DNA from 2 places in the Nocardioides sp. NPDC006273 genome. Region 2 is predicted to be linked to the other one. Evidence: riboswitches for the same ligand, from Rfam matches in the RefSeq annotation. Region 2 holds a riboswitch; the other holds the start of a gene.
What was found. A riboswitch is a leader RNA that binds a small molecule or an ion and turns the genes downstream of it on or off. The one in region 2 is predicted to bind cobalamin.

Region 1 (4,181 bases), on a different contig from region 2:
CTGGAAGACCCCGATCCGCCAGCCCTGGTTCCACGCGCGCAGCGCGAGCCCGAAGGCGGCGGTCGACTTCCCCTTGCCGGGCCCGGTGTGGACCATCACCAGCGGACGGTTGCGACGCTGACGGGTGGTGAGCCCGTCGTCGGGTACGTTGAGCGGCTGTCCCTTCGGCATCAGGCAGCGCCCCTTCCGGTGGTGGATCCGGTGAACCCGTGGACGGCGGAGGTCAACGCCTCGGCGCTCACCTCGGCTACGGGCACGTGCTCCGCATCCAGGTGCGCCGCCAGCTGGCGCGCCAGCCCGAGCCGCATCGGTCCGCTCTCGGAGTCGATGACGACGGTGGTGACGCCCAGACCGGCGACGTACGCGGCGGCCTGCTGCGAGCGCCGGACCGCGTCCTTCCCGTGGGTCTTGGAGTTGGCGCGGCCGTCGGTGACGACCACCAGCAGCGGCCGCAGATCAGGGTCACGCAGACGCTCGCGCTGGAGCACACGGGCGGCCTCGAGGAGGCCTTCGGCCAGCGGCGTACGTCCTCCGGCGGGGATCTCGTCGAGGCGGGCCGCGGCGAGGTCGACCGACCCGGTCGGCGGCAGCACGAGCTCGGCGCCCTCGCCGCGGAACGTGATCATCCCGACCTTGTCACGGCGCCGGTAGGCGTCGAGGAGAAGCGAGAGGACCGCCGCCTTCACCTGCGCCATCCGCTTGCGCGCGGCCATCGACCCGGACGCGTCCACGCAGAAGAGCACCAGGTTGGCCTCGCGGCCCTCGCGGACCGCGGTGCGGAGGTCCTCGATCCGCAGCTCGACCCGCCCGGACGTACGTCCCCGGGCGGCCTGCTTCCCCGCCGCCGCCTTGAGCGTCTCGACCAGGTGGAGCGAGCCTCGGCTGCTCTCCCGTGCGCCGATCCGGCGACCGCTGCTGCCGATCGCCTTGCTCCGGCCGCCGGTGCGGCCCGTGCCCAGGCCGGACACGGTCAGGAGGCGGGGGCGGTAGGCCGCGGCCGCACCGGTGACTGACTCGGGTGCGGCACCGGAAGGAGATTGTGGCTGGTCGGGTGCGTTGTCGGCTGTGTTGGTTTCGACACCGCTCGCTTCGCTCGCGGGCTCAACCATCGGGGGTTCTCCCCCGTCGGTCGAGCTATCCCCGTCGGTCGAGCCGGCACCACCCTCGTCGGTCGAGCCGTCGGAGCCGCTAGGCGGAGACGTGTCGAGACCAACAGAGTCGTCTTCGGCACCCGAGTCTCCCGAGTCATCCGAAGGCCCACCCTCCGGCGGCTCAGGTGGCAGCTCCTCGTCCCCGAGAATCCGGTCGAGCAGGTCCTCGTCGATCCCCGGAGCATCGAACGGGTTGCGCCGCCGCCGGTGCGGCAGCGCGAGCAGCGCGGCCCGGCGAATGTCGGCCCGGGTGACCTCCGACCGGCCGGCCCAAGCAGCGTGCGCGACCGCGGTGCGGGCGGTGACGATGTCGGCACGCAGCCCGTCGACCTCGAACGCCGCGCAGACCTCGGCGATCTTGAGCAGCCCCGGCTCGGTGAGCCGGACCTTCCCGACCAGCTCACGAGCGGCGGCGATCCGGGAGGTCAGCGCACGATCGGCTCCGCCGAAACGTTCGGCGAACGCAGCGGCGTCGAGGTCGAAGGCCATCCGGCGGCGGACGACCTCGACGCGAAGCGCGGGATCCCGCGGCGCGGCGACCTCGACGGTGAGCCCGAAGCGGTCCAGCAGCTGCGGGCGCAGCTCGCCCTCCTCGGGGTTCATGGTGCCGATCAGGACGAAGCGCGCGGCGTGCGAGACCGAGACGCCGTCGCGCTCGACGGAGACGCGCCCCATCGCCGCCGCGTCCAGCAGCAGGTCGACCAGGTGGTCGTGGAGCAGGTTGACCTCGTCTACGTAGAGCAGGCCACGGTGTGCGCGGGCGAGCAGCCCCGGCTCGAACTCGACCGCACCTCGCGAGAGCGCGCTCTCCAGGTGGAGCGAGCCGACGACCCGGTCCTCGGTGGCTCCCACCGGGAGTTCGATCAGCCGCACCGGCCGGCTCTCCACGACGGCGGCGGACCCGAACGGACCGTCCGGCGACTCGGCGGAGGGGTCGGACGGGTCGATCGAGAACCGATCCCCCGCATAGACCGAGATCGAGGGCAGCACGGCCGCCAGACCGCGTACGGCCGTCGACTTCGCGGTCCCCTTCTCGCCACGGACCAGGACGCCGCCGATCTCCGGGGAGATCGTGGTGAGCACGAGCGCGAGGCCCATGTCGTCGAGTCCTGTGGCTGAGTCGGCCTCGCAGCCGAGGACGGCAGAAAATGGATAGTGCACCGGCATGAGAGGCTCCCGCTCCCTATCGCGTTGATTGGATGGTCACGGGGCCGGTCTTCGGACTCACCGAGTCTCCACGAATGGAGCTCGACTCACCGCAGCGGGCCTGTGCCGGATTCTCACCGGCTTCCCAGATTCTCCCCAGTCGGGGCACCTCGTGACTGTGCGGTCACTGTAGCGTCTGGCCCCATGATCGTCGTGGTGGGCATCGGTGCCGGAGGTTGGGACGAGGTCCCCGTACGTCACCAGCAGCTGATCCGAGGCGCCTCGGTCCTCCTCGGCGGCAAACGCCACCTCGACCTGGCCCCGGACGTCCCCGGCCAGCGGCGCGAGCCCTGGCCCTCACCGCTCCGCGACGGGCTCCCTGCACTGCTCGAATCCGTCGGCGACGCCGTCGCTCTGGCCTCGGGCGACCCGCTCGTCTCCGGTATCGGCACGACCCTGATCGACCTGCTCGGCCCGGAGAACGTGCGCATCGAGCCGGCCGTCTCCTCCGTCGCCCTCGCTCGCGCCCGGATGGGCTGGTCGGCCGAGTCGTGCGTGGCCGTCAGCCTCGTCGGCCGCGACGTCGCACTGATCGCCCGCGAGCTCGCCCCCGGCCGCCGCATCCTGGCGCTCTCCTCGGACGGATCCACTCCCGTGTCGGTCGCTGACCTCCTGGTCACGGTCGGTTTCGGCGCCTCGACCATGACCGTCCTGGGTGACCTGGGAGCGGAGACGGAGACTGCTCAGACGGCGACCGCGTCGACCTGGGTCGGTGAGTCGCCGCGCCTCAACATGGTGGCGATCGAGTGCGCCGCCGACCGTGTTGGTTTCGACACGGAAGCGAGCGTGTCGAGACCAACACAGTCGTTCCCCGCGTCCTGGACCCCAGGCCTCCCCGACGACTCCTTCGAGCACGACGGCCAGCTGACCAAGCGCGACCTCCGGGCCTCGGCCCTGTCCCGTCTCGCCCCGACCCCAGGACAGCACCTCTGGGACGTGGGCGCCGGAGCCGGGTCGGTCGGGATCGAGTGGATGCGGGCGCACCCGACGTGCACGACGACCGCGATCGAGGCCAGCTCCGAGCGGGCGGCCCGGATCGCTCGCAACGCAGCCCGCCTCGGCGTTCCCAACCTGAGCGTCATCGAGGGCCGCGCCCCCGACGCCCTGGCCGGCCTCCCCGCCCCGGACGCGATCTTCATCGGCGGCGGGGCGACCCGTCCCGGCGTGCTCGACACCTGCCTCGCGGCGCTGCGCCCCGGCGGCCGGATCGTCGTCCACGGCGTCACCCTCGAGACCGAGCAGCTCCTGGCCGCTGCCTACCAGGAGCACGGCGGCGAGCTCACCCGGATCTCCGTCGAGACCTCTGCCCCGATCGGCGCCTTCACCGGCTGGACCCCGGCCCGGTCGGTCACCCAATGGACCCTCACCGTCGGGTGAGATCGCGCCGCCAGCGCGGAGTCGTCGACTCCAGGGCGGTCAGGAGTCCGACGGTCTCTGCCGGGTCGCTGAGGCGGTCACCGAAGAGCTCCTTGATGCGCTTGAGCCGGTGGCGCACGGTCTGCTCGTGGACCCTCAGCTGCTCGGCGACGACGGGCGCGCTGGGCCGGGCCCGCAGCCAGACCAGCATGGTCTCGGCGAGCGCCAGGCGGCGTTTCGGGGTCTCCCCCAAGAGGGGCGCGAGCAGCTGCTCGTCGGCGAAGCGGCGCAGCGTCGGGTCGGCGTGCAGGCACAGCTCCGACTGGTGCTCGGCGCACCAGACGATGCCGTCCGCGGAAGGACGGAGGACCTGCTCGGCGACCAGATCCACGGCCCGCAGGCCCCAACGTACGGCGTGGCGGGTCTCGTCGAGCCGCACCTCCCAGGTGACGGCCACCGGGCGGCTCG
Region 2 (4,181 bases):
GTCGTGGATCGTCGCGACCAGGGTCTCGACCCGGTCGGCGACCGTCTGCAGCAGCCGCAGCTGCCAAGCGACGTCGAGGTGGTTGGTGGGCTCGTCCAGGAGCATCACCGGGCAGTCCTGGGCGAGGCCGCGGGCCATCACCGCCCGTCGCCGCTCGCCGCCGGAGAGCCGGTCGCAGGGCTCGTCGATCCGGTCGGCCAGCCCGACGGCATCGAGAGCCGAACGGACGATATCGCGCTCCTGCGTTCCGCCTCTGGCCCAGGGCCGGGTGCGTGGCACCCGGCCGAGCGCAACCATCTCGCCGACGAGCAGCTCTGCGGAGGCGACCTCTTCCTGAGGGACGTACGCCATCCGGCGGGCACGCTCACGCGAGCTGGTCCGACTGGTCTCGTGGAGGGCACCGGCGGCGTCGGCGAGGTAGGTGTGGCCGGCGCTCGGCCGCAGCACTCCGGCGATGACCCGCAGCAAGGTCGACTTCCCCACTCCGTTCACGCCGACGATCCCGAGACTGGTGCCGGCGGGCACGTCGAGGTCGATGTCGCGAAGCACGTCGCGCTCGCCCAGGCGGACACCGACGCCGCGCAGACGCAGCACCGGACCGTTCTCGTGCGCGCTCATCCCTCACTCCCGAACCGGTACCTGCCGCGGCCCAGGAGCAGCAGGAACAGCGGCGCCCCGACGACACCGGTGACCACGCCCAGCGGGATCTCCTGTGGTCGCGCCACCAGCCGTGCCAGCACGTCGACCCACAGCAGGAACAGCCCACCGCCCAGGGCCGCGATGGGGAGGACGACCCGGTGCCGGGCGCCCACGAGCAACCGGGCCGCGTGCGGCACGATCAGCCCGACGAACCCGATCCCGCCGCTGACCGCGACCAGGACCCCGACCAGGACCGCCAACCCGACGAAAAGCGTCGTACGCAGCCCCGCGACGTTCACACCGAGCGAGACCGCGGTCTCCGGGCCCGCCGCAAGCGCGTCCAACCAGCGGTGCATGGCCAGCATCCCGACCCCCAGGGCCAGGGTGAGCGCCGCGGGCAGCCACAGCTTCTCCCAGGTGGCACCGCCAACGCTGCCGAGCATCCAGAACATCACCGAGTTGGCGGCACGGGGGTCGTCGCTCATGAAGACCAGGAACGAGGCGATCGCGGAGAGTCCCGAGGAGAGCACCACCCCGGAGAGCACCAGCCGGATCGGAGTCAGCCCACCCTGCGCGGTCGCCACCAACCAGACCAGCAGGGCCGAGCCGATCGCCCCGACCAGTGCCCCGGTCGAGACGGCATAGATGCCGAAGCCGGCCAGCGCACCCGTGGTGATCGCCGCCGTCGCCCCCACCGACGCCCCGGAGCTGATCCCGAGGAGGAACGGGTCGGCGAGCGGGTTGCGGACCAGGGTCTGCATCCCGGCGCCGGCCACCGCGAGGCCCGCCCCGACGACCAGGGCCATCAGTGCTCGGGGAAGGCGCAGCTCCCACACGATCACGTCCCACCTCCCGACGGCATCACCCTGGAGCCGGTCGGCGACCGCCGCGACGACCTCGGAGACCGGGATCCGCTCCGATCCGAACGCCAGGGAGGCCACGGCGCTGAGCACCGAGGCGAGCACCAGGCCGACGACCAACGGCAGGAAGGGCACTCTGCGGTTCGCGCCGGTAGCGGGCCTCCCGACGGCCCGGCGACGTACAGATGGCTGGGCATCGCGGAGGGACGCATCCACGGCTGTCGGCCTCTCAGGTCTCCTGGACCCTGATCGCGAGGGCCGTTGACGAATATCTGAGCCGACAGGTTTTCGGACTCGGGATCAACCGACGACGCTGCCTTCCCAGGACCTCAGGTCCCAGTGGCGTCTAGCGTCGCCGTCTCCCTCACCGCTGCGCGCCAGTCCCGGAATCACACCGGAGTTCCCTGGCATCCCAGAGGATGCGTTCGACTCGGGCGACACGCTAGCACGGTCACCGAAGCCTGGCAGCGGTGTCACCCAGGAGGCCGGCGAAACACTAGATCTAGGAAGTTGCATTGATGTAGTTCCCGTATATGGTGGTCCTCGCAGCTGGTTCTCCCAACTCGGCGACGGGGCGGGAGAGGCAAGAGGGAACCCGGTTCGACTCCGGGACTGCCCCGCAGCGGTGAGTGGGAACGACCGCCGTCACAGAGCACTGGGAGCAAGCCGGCTCCTGGGAAGCGACGGCCAGTAGGGATCTCGACAAGCTCGATCACCGAGTATGTGCCCACGAGTCCGAAGACCTGCCAGCGCGCCGCACCCGCCGGGTGCGGTGGTCCGCGACCTCGAGGGACGGTCAGGGGATCAAGTCCTCGCGCCCGTCTTCCGGCGCGGCGCCGACGTCCTCTGCTCCTCGATGCGCGGATGAGCAACACATCCGAGCGGGCCGGGCGGGCCCGTGGACGAAGGGGACGATGAGATGATCGACACCGAGGGTCTGCCGATCCGGACCGAGAAGTCGGCGTACGTCTTCGACTACCCGATGGCCGAGGACCTGGCGAAGAAGCAGCGGAGCATCTTCTGGACGGCCGAGGAGATCCCGGTCGAGAACGACAAGCAGGACTTCCTGGTCAACATGACCGACGCCGAGCAGGCGGCGGTCAAGACGACGCTGAAGCTGTTCACCATCTATGAGCTGATCCTCGGCGGCGAGGTGTGGGGCGACCGGCTCTTCCACGCGTTCCCGCGCCCGGAGGTCCAGATGATGACCAACGCCTTCTCGTTCGCCGAGCTCAACATGCACGCGCCGTTCTACGCGAAGCTCAACAAGACGCTGATGATCGACACCGAGGAGTTCTACGACTCCTACAAGAACGACCCCGTGCTGGCCGAGCGGATCCAGTTCGTGTGGGACGCGATCGCCGACGAGGACCTGCTCTACGCGCTAAGCGTCTTCACGCTGATGGAGAACTGCGTCCTCTACTCCAACTTCGCCTTCCTCAAGCACTTCCAGTCCGGTGGGAAGAACCTGCTGCAGAACGTGATCAGCGGCATCAACTTCTCCGCCCGCGACGAGAACCTGCACGCCACCGGCGGCGCCTGGCTGTTCAACACCACCCTCGAGGAGTACGCCGCGACCGTCCCGGCCGACAAGTTCGAGGCCGAGCGCGACGACCTCTTCGCGAGGGTCCGCGGCGTCGCCGAGCACCTCTACGCCCACGAGGCCCGGATCGTGGAGATGCTCTTCTCCCACGGGCCGATCCCAGGCATCGACCAGGCCGACCTGGAGACCTTCGTGAGGTCCCGGATCGACATGACCCTGGAGAACATGCGGATGGAACCGCTGTTCGACGTCGAGGCCAACCCGATCGCCGAATGGTTCTACAACGGCATCAACGGCACCCAGTTCCACGACTTCTTCCAGGTCACCGGCAACGAATACAACCGCAACATCGGCGAGACGGAGTTCAGCTTCTGATGAGCAACAACAACTGGGAGGCACTCTCCGCCGAGCGCAAGGCGCTGCAGGCCGAGGACATCGTGCCCGACTTCATGACCACGGCGGGCTACGCCATGTTCAAGGCCAAGTACACCGTGGACGGCCAGAGCGTGCGGGGGCGCTACGAGACCATCGCCAGCACCGCCGGCGACCTCGCCGACGAGATGTACCCCCGCGAGGACGGCGTCTCCTGGACGGCGCGGTTCTTCGAGGCGATCTGGAACGGCTGGCTCTCCCCGTCGACGCCGGTGCTGTCCAACCTCGGCACCGACCGCGGTCTGCCGGTCTCGTGCGAGGGCTCGTACGTCGAGGACTCGGTCTGGGGCTTCTACGAGACCCTCAAGGAGGCCGCGATCCTCTCCCAGAACGGGTTCGGCACCTCGGCGTACCTCGGTGACGTCCGGCCCCGTGGCGCGAAGTTCAGCGACAACGGCAAGGCCAACGGCGTGGTCCCGGTCTTCTGCAACTTCGTGGAGATGACCAACCAGATCAGCCAGGGCGCGACCCGGCGCGGCTCCTGGGCAGGCTACCTGCCGGTGGACCACCCGGACTTCTTCGAGCTCGCCGACCTGATCTTCCGCGAGCCGGCCAACAAGAACGTCGGCTGGATCTTCAGCCAGGCGTTCATCGACCGAATGCTGGCCGGGGACCGCGACGCCCTGGAGCGCTACCAGCGGGTGCTGAAGATCCGGGTGGTGCTGGGCAAGGGCTACATCTGGAAGGTCGACACCGTCAACGCCGCC

Region 1: it holds a riboswitch for cobalamin, as region 2 does, so the genes downstream of both, ABZZ22_RS07875 (VWA domain-containing protein) here and ABZZ22_RS24050 (ribonucleotide-diphosphate reductase subunit beta) in region 2, are expected to answer to the same signal.

What each region holds. Positions count from the first base shown of each region.
Region 1 covers NZ_JBEXSD010000012.1:88,798-92,978, reverse strand. The annotation lists gene cobO (cob(I)yrinic acid a,c-diamide adenosyltransferase) at 1-171, opposite strand, end outside; gene ABZZ22_RS07875 (VWA domain-containing protein) at 171-2,318, opposite strand; cobalamin riboswitch at 2,343-2,485, opposite strand; gene cbiE (precorrin-6y C5,15-methyltransferase (decarboxylating) subunit CbiE) at 2,502-3,734, shown strand; gene ABZZ22_RS07865 (helix-turn-helix domain-containing protein) at 3,721-4,181, opposite strand, start outside.
Region 2 covers NZ_JBEXSD010000076.1:14,693-18,873, forward strand. The annotation lists gene ABZZ22_RS24040 (ABC transporter ATP-binding protein) at 1-618, opposite strand, end outside; gene ABZZ22_RS24045 (iron ABC transporter permease) at 615-1,634, opposite strand; cobalamin riboswitch at 1,761-1,944, opposite strand; cobalamin riboswitch at 2,033-2,265, shown strand; gene ABZZ22_RS24050 (ribonucleotide-diphosphate reductase subunit beta) at 2,419-3,417, shown strand; gene ABZZ22_RS24055 (ribonucleotide reductase N-terminal alpha domain-containing protein) at 3,417-4,181, shown strand, end outside.